DNA from 2 places in the Bradyrhizobium sp. CIAT3101 genome. Region 1 is predicted to be linked to the other one. Evidence: riboswitches for the same ligand, from Rfam matches in the RefSeq annotation. Region 1 holds a riboswitch; the other holds the start of a gene.
The links. Region 1 has a riboswitch for S-adenosylmethionine ahead of QA645_RS42020 (O-succinylhomoserine sulfhydrylase). Riboswitches for the same ligand answer to the same signal wherever they lie in the genome.

Region 1 (4,417 bases):
GGACATATTCCATCGCGTAGTTGCGATAGGCCTTTTCCAGCCGCGGCTTCGGCCAGCTTGCGACAGGCAGAGCTGGTGCCGTCTTCGCGTCGAACAGCGGCGCTTCGAGGTGCCGCGCAAAGACCAGGCGCTGGTCGAGCTCGAGCGGATGATCGTATTGATGGTAGTAGCCTTCGAGCCCGTCCTGGCCATCAACGCTCTGCTTGGTGCAGACGAAGCCCAGGCGGAGATCACCGAGCGCGACACCGTTGTTGGCGTGCCAGCCGCGCAGCATTGCGCGCGAGACTTCGCCCGGCACGCCGCAGATCGCCGGGCCCTTCCAGATCCATCGCGGCGGCGGATAGCGGATCCAGGCCTTGGTGTCGCTCTCATACATGTATTCGACGTGGACACCGCCGATCCAGTTGGAGAGATAATGATACTGAGCCGCCGCCACCGCCGGCGGCAGATGATCGACCCCGAGCTTCTTGAGACCGGGCAGGAAGCGCTCCTGCTGCTGGCGGCGGAAGACGCGGAAGACGAATTCAGCAGCGTCCGCCGTGCCGCGCCGCGTGACCACGGTGAGGATGAGGCCGGTGAAGTAAGCGTGATAGAGGTCGGCGACCGCGCGCCAGCGTTTCCATTGGGCTTGTTGCGCGGCGTCAGCTGCGGTCATCGTTTGCTCCCGGCTTGTTGTTTTGCGGGAGTGTGTCATCGCGGATCGGGTGACGCAATCTCCGCTGTCATCGCCCGGCGAAGACCGGGCGATCCAGTATTCCAGAGGCGATTGTGATGGAGCCGATAGGCCGCGGCGTACTAGATGCCCCGGTCAAGCCGGGGCATGACAGCGTGTGTGCAGCTACACCCGGAAATGCTTGCTCAGCTTGAGGCCCTGCGCCTGGTAGTTTGAGCCGATGCGCTGGCCGTACATGGCGTCGGGGCGCGCGAGCATCTTCTCGTAGACGAGGCGGCCGACGATCTGGCCGTGCTCGAGGATGAACGGCACTTCGCGCGAGCGCACTTCCAGCACGGCGCGAGATCCCAGCCCGCCCGCGCCGGCATAGCCGAAGCCGGGATCGAAGAAGCCGGCATAGTGCACGCGGAATTCGCCGACCAGCGGATCGAACGGCACCATCTCCGCGGCGTAATCGGGCGGCACCTGCACGGCTTCCTTGGAAGCGAGGATATAGAACTCGCCGGGATCGAGGATCAGGCTGCCGTCGGGACGGGCCGAGATCGGCTCCCAGAAATCTTCCACCGCGTAGCCGGAGCGGCGATCGACATCGACCACGCCGGTGTGCCGCTTGGCGCGATAGCCGACGAAGCCCGTGCTTTTCTCGCCGGAGAGATCGACGGAGACGGCAACGCCGCCGGTGAGATCCGCATCGTCGATATCGACCAGACGCTCGGTGGCATGCAGCGCATCGAGCGCGTCGGCATTGAGGATGGCGTCACCGGTGCGGAAGCGCACCTGCGACAGGCGCGAGCCCTCACGCACCAGCACCGGAAATGTCTTCGGGCTGATCTCGGCATAGAGCGGACCGTGATAGCCGGCGCCGATCATGTCGAAACGACGGGTGCCGTCGGCGATCACGCGGGTGAAGACGTCGAGCCGTCCGGTCGAGCTTTTGGGGTTGGCGGCCGCGACGATCTCCGGCGGCAGCGCAAGGCTCTCGAGCAGCGGCACGATGTAAACGCAATTGGTCTCCAGCACCGCACCGTCGGCGAGGCTGAACTCGTGCAGCTTCAACTGATCGATGCGCTCGGCGACGGTGGCACCGGGGCCGGGCAGGAAGCTCGCGCGCACGCGATAGGCGATGTCACCGAGGCGCAGATCGAGGCTCGCCGGCTGGATCTGGCTTTCGACGAAATCGTACGCGGGCAGGATGAGGCCCTCTTCCGCCATCGCCGCGATCATGCGGTCGGGCAGGATACCATTGGCGTCGGCGGCAACCGTGAACGTCAACCGGGGGTCCTCATCGGGGGTCAAATACATCCGGACATGCGGGAAATACTAGCCTTTTACGGCTATCCGATGGACGCCTTGACGAAAAGGGCATTGCGGAATATGAGCATCACTTATCCCGTGGTGATTTGAGCCGGCCGGCTTGCAGCCACGTTAAATAAGTCGCTAAACAGGCCGGGGACCTCTGTGATCCCGGCCCGTGGAGATTTCCAGGCCGGTTTTTTTGTGACCGTTTTAGCGTCAACGGTCATGTCGGAGGGTCCTATGTCGAAGTCGCCTGCCAACTACCGTCCCGAAACCCGCCTAGTCCATTCCGGCACCCTGCGTTCGCAATATGGCGAGACGTCGGAGGCGCTGTTCCTGACCCAGGGCTATGTCTACAACAGCGCCGAGGAGTGCGAGGCGCGGTTCAAGGGCGAGGACCCCGGCTTCATCTACTCGCGCTACTCGAACCCGACGATCGCGATGTTCGAGCGCCGCATGATCGAGCTCGAAGGCGCAGAGGCCGCGCGCTCGGCGGCAACAGGCATGGCCGCGGTGACGACGGCGATCCTGGCGCCGCTGAAAGCCGGCGACCATGTCGTCGCGTCTCGCGCGCTGTTCGGCTCGTGCCTCTACGTCATTCAGGATCTGCTGCCCCGCTACGGCATCGAGACCACGCTGGTCGACGGCGCCAATCTCGACGAATGGCAGCGCGCGCTGAAGCCGAACACCAAGACGTTCTTCCTGGAGAGCCCGACCAATCCGACGCTCGACGTGCTCGACATTCCCGGCATCGCCGAGATCGCGCATAGCGGCGGCGCGCGGCTCGTCGTCGACAACGTGTTCGCCACGCCGATCTGGCAGAGCCCGCTCGCACTCGGCGCCGACGTCGTCGTCTACTCCGCGACCAAGCACATCGACGGCCAGGGCCGCTGTCTCGGCGGCATCATTCTGTCGTCGGAAGCCTTCATCGCCGAGCACATCCACAATTTCATGCGCCAGACCGGCCCGTCGATCTCGCCGTTCAACGCCTGGGTCCTGCTCAAGGGCCTGGAGACGCTCGGCGTGCGCGTGCGCGCGCAGACCGACACCGCGGCGCGCATCGCCGACGTGCTGGCGAGCCATCCGAAGATCGCGCGACTGGTCTATCCCGGTCGGGCCGATCATCCGCAGGCCGCGCTGGTGAAGAAGCAGATGCGCGGCGGCTCGACGCTGGTCGGCTTCGAGGTGAAGGGTGGCAAGGCGGCGGCGTTCCGCGTGCTCAACGAGCTGAAGCTTGCAAAGATCTCGAACAATCTCGGCGACGCCAAGAGCCTCGTCACGCATCCGGCGACGACGACGCATCAGCGGCTGAAGCCGGAAGTGCGCGCCGAGCTCGGGATCGGCGAAGGCTTCATCCGCTTCTCGGCCGGGCTCGAGCATGCCGACGATCTGATCGAGGATCTGACCGCGGCGCTGGAGAAGGCGTGAGAGCTTCCTGTCGTCCCGGCGAAAGCCGAGACCCATAACCACAGGATTAGGTTTGGCGAAGACTGGTAGTTAAGCGGTCTCCGGTACTAGCGCCGAAATCCACCGATAGATCACGCGGTATGGGTCCCGGCGTTCGCCGGGACGACAAATCACATCGGCCGGTACGTCCGCACGTCCGCGGGCACGTTCACGCCGAGCTTGATCTGGCCGACCGAGCGGATGATGTCGTCGCCGAGCAGCTGGGCGAAGCAGGCATAGCCCCAATCGTTCATGTGCAGGCCGTCGGCGATGACAAAGCTCTCGACCGGGAGCGCCTGCTTTTCATGCCATTCGCGCATCACTTCGAAGCGCGGGAAGATACCGACGTGACGGAGCTCGGCGACCTTGCCGAGCAGCTTCACCATCCTGCTTGCCCTTTCGGGACGCTCGGTGACGCGCGGCGAATATTGCGGATCGACCAGCACGACGTCGGCATCGCCTGCGGCCTGGATGCGGGTGACGCCGTCCTCGACCATTTTGGCGGTGTCGCCGGGATCGAGATCGCGCAGCACGGCGTTGGTGCCGACCTGCCAGATCACGAGATCCGGATGCACGTCGATCACCTCCTTCTGGAGGCGCTTCATCATCTCGGGCGCGTCCTCGCCGCCGATTCCGGCATTGATGACGGTGATGTCGGCGGTGGGATATTGCCGGCGCAGCTGCGCAGCGAGACGGTTCGGATAGTTGAAGTCGGGCGAGCTCGCGCCGTAGCCCGCCGTCGACGACGAGCCGAATGCGACGATCACGACGGGCTTACCCGCGACGAGCTTGCTCGCGACATGCGGCAGCGAGCCCATCGTGTTCGCACCGCCCTTCGGCGACAGACACGGCACGCGGCTGAAAATGTCGCCGGCGGATTTCGCGACCTGCTTCACCTTGTCGATGGCGCGCGAGGTGAGGCCGCGCTGCTCGGCGGACGACGTCGCGGCAATCGTGGTCTGGGACGGTGATGCCGGTGCGGGATTAGCGCCCTGCTGCGGC
Region 2 (4,417 bases), 1.3 Mb from region 1:
GCAGGCGCCGACGGGAATGCAGAGGATGACGAGATCGGCGTCCTTCACGGCTTCCGCATTGGTCGCCACGACCTGGTCGACGATGCCGAGCTCGAGCACCCGCGCGCGCGTCTTCTCCGAGCGCGCGGTGGTGACGATCTCGCCAGCCAAGCCCTGAAGCTTGGCAGCACGCGCGATCGAGCCGCCGATCAGACCGAAGCCGATCAGCGCGACGCGCTGGAAGTGCGGGTCCACGCTCATTTGTCGGCCATGAAGTCGCGCAGGGCGTCGACGACGAGGCGGTTGGCCTCCTCGGTGCCGATGGTCATGCGCAGCTGGTGGTGCAGGCCGTAGTTCTTCAGCGCGCGCAGCACGAGGCCGCGCTTGGTGAGATAGGCATCGGCCGCGTCCGAGGTCTTGCCTTCCTGCGGGAAGTGGATCAGCACGAAATTGGCAACGCCCGGGGTCACCTTCAGTCCGAGCTTGGTGATCTCCTCGGTGAGCCAGTTGCGCCAGGTCTCGGTGAACTGCTTCGACATCGCCTGGTGCGCGGTGTCCTCGATCGCGGCGACCGCGGCATACATCGCCGGCGTCGACACGTTGAACGGACCGCGGATGCGGTTGACGGCGTCGATGATGTGCTCGGGGCCGAACATCCAGCCGATGCGCAGGGCCGCGAGGCCGTGGATCTTGGAGAAGGTGTGCGTCACCACCGTATTGTCGGTGGTGGCGACGAGCTCGATCCCCATCTCGTAATCATTGCGCGAGACATAGTCGCAATAGGCGGCGTCCAGCACCAGCAGCACGTGCGACGGCAGGCCCGCGCGCAGGCGCTTGACCTCGTCGAACGGGATATAGGTGCCGGTCGGGTTGTTGGGGTTGGCGAGCCAGACCAGTTTCGTCTTCGGTGTCACCGCCTTGAGGATGGCGTCGACGTCGCAGGTCAGGTTCTTCTCGGCCGCGACCACGTTCTTGGCGCCGACCGCCATCGTCGCGATCGGGTAGACCAGGAAGCCGTGCGTGGTCGAGATCGCCTCGTCGCCGTGGCTGAGATAGGTGTGGGCGAGCAGGTTGAGGATTTCGTCCGAGCCGGCGCCGCAGATGATGCGGTTCGGATCGAGCCCGAAAGAACGGCCGATCGCCTCGCGCAGCACGCGCGAGGTTCCTTCCGGGTAGTCCTCCAGATGGTCCGCGACGTGCTTGAAGGCCTCGATCGCCTTGGGCGAGGGTCCGAACGGCGTCTCGTTGGCCGAGAGCTTGAACACCTTGCGGCCCGGCTCCGGCACCGGGGTCTTGCCGGGCGTGTAGGGCGCAATATCGAGAATGCCGGGATTCGGCACGGGGCGGGACATCTTCAACTCCGGATAGGCTTAGGCGGTACGCGATTTACGATTTCGGCCCGGTCGGGGGCACCGTATAGCGCGTTGCGTGGCTGCCGACGAGAGCCGTGGAGCGCACCGAGGCCCCTGCCTCGATCAGAGCAGCCCTGATTTTGTCGATGCTGGTGTCGCTGGTGACCGAGACCAGCAACGCTGCGCCGTCGAAGGCGGTATCGGGCACCGCCACGATATCGGCGAGCGGCGACAGCGCCCGCGCGACCTCGGCGTTCCACCCCGACACGCGCACGCTGAAGGTCTCGACCTCCGTCACCACGGCGCTGTCGGCGACGCGCGAGATCGCGAATACGGGCAGCGCCGCCGGATGGTCGGCGCGCTCGACGAAGGGCATGCGCGCAATGATCTTCGGCGCACCATCAGCCTCCAACTCCAGCCACCACGGCGTGCGGCTCGATGTCGCCGAGACCAGCGCCAGGTCGCCCTTGGATTTCGCCACGGCCTCGACCGCCGCCTGCGCGCTGAAATGCGCGACGTAAGGCACCGTGAAGCCGAAATGGAAGCGCACGGAATCACGCATCGCCGGCTCGCTCACCGAGATGTCGGCATGCACGGAGAACGGCGCCTGGACATAGGTGAAGGTCGAGATGATGACGCGCCAGATGCTCTCGACCGTGTCGAGCGGCAGAATGCCACGGTGGCGTTGCACGATGTCACGCATCATCGAGGCTTCGCGCGCCGGGCGGAACGCCGAGCCGACCTCCTGGGTCTGCTTCACCTGGATCAGGCGGTCGATGATGTCGCCGCGCTGCATCAGCAGGCGATGCATGCCCTCGTCGATCGCGTCGATCTCCTTGCGCAATTCCTGGAGAGATGGTGGCGCGGGCGGACGTTGGGACATATCTGCGAGTGCTGTTGTGAGTGGCGTTCCAATGCGGATCGGGCAAGCCGGATCCGCTGCGGTCGATGTCTTGATTAGGCAGTCAGGGCGGCGAAAGCAAAGAGAAATGACGACCTGCCAGGGAGCCCGCAGAGAGGCCATTTTGGCTTATCCGGACCGTGACTTGACGAAAAGGGCCCAAGCCGGTAGGTTTTTGCCTGTTCCGTGGTCATTTGAGCCGGCCGGCTTGCAGCCACGTTAAAAAACTCGCTAAACAGGCCGGGGACGCTTTCGATCCCGGCCGAACCTATCGTTCAGGCCGGGTTTTTTATGGCCTGATTTCATCGCGGTCTCACGTTTGATCGCAAACGAGGTCGATGGTCAGAGATGGTTGGCGTCAAGTCTGTCCCCAGTCCCGCGATCAGTGCCGACGACCGGTCGCATGAGGTCGATCATCCGAGTTCGGAGGTCGCGCAGTTCGGCGCCGACCAGCCGCTGCGGCTCGATTGTGGCATCGATCTCACCCCGTTCCAGATCGCCTACAAGACCTATGGTGAGCTCAACGCCGATCGCTCCAACGCGGTGCTGATCTGCCATGCGCTGACCGGTGATCAGCACGTCGCCAATGTGCATCCCGTCACCGGCAAATCCGGCTGGTGGGAGACGCTGGTCGGTCCCGGCCGTCCGCTCGATCCCAGCCGTTACTTCATCATCTGCTCCAACGTGATCGGCGGTTGCATGGGCTCGACGGGGCCCGCCTCGATCAATCCCGCAACCGGCAAGGTGTGGGGCCTGGATTTCCCCGTCATCACCATCCCCGACATGGTGCGCGCGCAGGCGATGCTGATCGACCGGCTCGGCATCGACACGCTGTTCGCCGTCGTCGGCGGCTCGATGGGCGGCATGCAGGTGCTGCAATGGACCGCGGCCTATCCCAAGCGCGTCTACTCGGCGCTGGCGATTGCCTGTTCGACGCGGCATTCGGCACAGAACATCGCCTTCCACGAGCTCGGCCGCCAGGCCGTGATGGCCGATCCCGACTGGCACAACGGCGCCTACGCCGATCAGGGCATCCATCCGCATCGCGGCCTCGCGGTCGCGCGCATGGCTGCGCACATCACCTATCTTTCGGACGCAGCACTGCATCGAAAATTCGGCCGCCGCATGCAGGACCGCGAGCTGCCGACTTTCTCGTTCGATGCCGATTTCCAGGTCGAGTCCTATCTGCGCTACCAGGGCTCGTCCTTCGTCGAGCGCTTCGACGCCAACTCCTATCTCTATCTCACGCGCGCGATGGATTATTTCGACATCGCCGGCGACCATGGCGGCGTGCTGGCGAAAGCGTTCGCGGGAATCCAGACCCGCTTCTGCGTGGTCTCCTTCACCAGCGACTGGCTGTTCCCGACTTCGGAGTCGCGCGCGCTGGTGCACGCGCTGAATGCGTCGAGTGCGCGGGTGTCGTTTGCCGAGATCGAGACCGACCGCGGCCACGATGCCTTCCTGCTCGACGTGCCCGAATTCTTCGACATCTCCCGCGCCTTCCTGCAATCGGCAGGCAAGGCGCGCGGGCTCACCAGCAAGGACGGCTAGCGATGTCTGTACAGCAAGTGCTGCCGCTCAACGGTCTCACTGCGGAGCAGTCCGGCCCGTTTCGCGCCGACCATCTGCTGGTCGCCGAGATGGTCAAGCCGGGCTCGAAAGTGCTCGACGTCGGCTGCGGCGACGGCGATCTGCTTCAGTTGCTCGAGACCCGCGGCATTGACGGCCGTGGCATCGAGCTGTCGCGCGAGGGCGTCAACCGCTGCGTGGCAAAAGGCCTCGCGGTGGTGCAGGGCGATGCCGATACCGACCTCGTCAACTATCCCGATGACGCCTTCGACTACGTGATCCTGTCGCAGACGCTGCAGGCGACGCGGCAGCCCAAGGCCGTGCTGGAGAATTTGCTGCGCATCGGCCGTCGCGCCATCGTGTCGTTCCCGAATTTCGGCTTCTGGCGGATGCGCCTGCAGCTCCTGGTCGGCGGCCACATGCCGCGCACGGAGAATCTGCCGGCCAGCTGGTACGACACCGCCAACATCCATTTCTGCACCATCAAGGACTTCGTCGAGCTCTGCGACGCCATCGGCGTCAAGATGGAGCGCGCCGAGGCACTCGACCTCTACGGCCGCCCGCTGCGGCTGCGATTGCCCTGGTGGGTGTGGAATCTGTTCGGCGAGCAGGGCGT

Region 2: another riboswitch for S-adenosylmethionine. It lies ahead of QA645_RS04790 (homoserine O-acetyltransferase); the one in region 1 lies ahead of QA645_RS42020 (O-succinylhomoserine sulfhydrylase).

Annotation. Positions count from the first base shown of each region.
Region 1 is NZ_CP121634.1:9,071,112-9,075,528, forward strand. It holds gene QA645_RS42010 (hypothetical protein) at 1-655, opposite strand, end outside; gene QA645_RS42015 (2'-deoxycytidine 5'-triphosphate deaminase) at 839-1,945, opposite strand; SAM riboswitch at 2,056-2,135, shown strand; gene QA645_RS42020 (O-succinylhomoserine sulfhydrylase) at 2,210-3,397, shown strand; gene QA645_RS42025 (SGNH/GDSL hydrolase family protein) at 3,547-4,417, opposite strand, start outside.
Region 2 is NZ_CP121634.1:1,052,433-1,056,849, forward strand. It holds gene QA645_RS04775 (prephenate/arogenate dehydrogenase family protein) at 1-240, opposite strand, end outside; gene hisC (histidinol-phosphate transaminase) at 237-1,331, opposite strand; gene QA645_RS04785 (chorismate mutase) at 1,366-2,214, opposite strand; SAM riboswitch at 2,409-2,488, shown strand; gene QA645_RS04790 (homoserine O-acetyltransferase) at 2,581-3,783, shown strand; gene metW (methionine biosynthesis protein MetW) at 3,786-4,417, shown strand, end outside.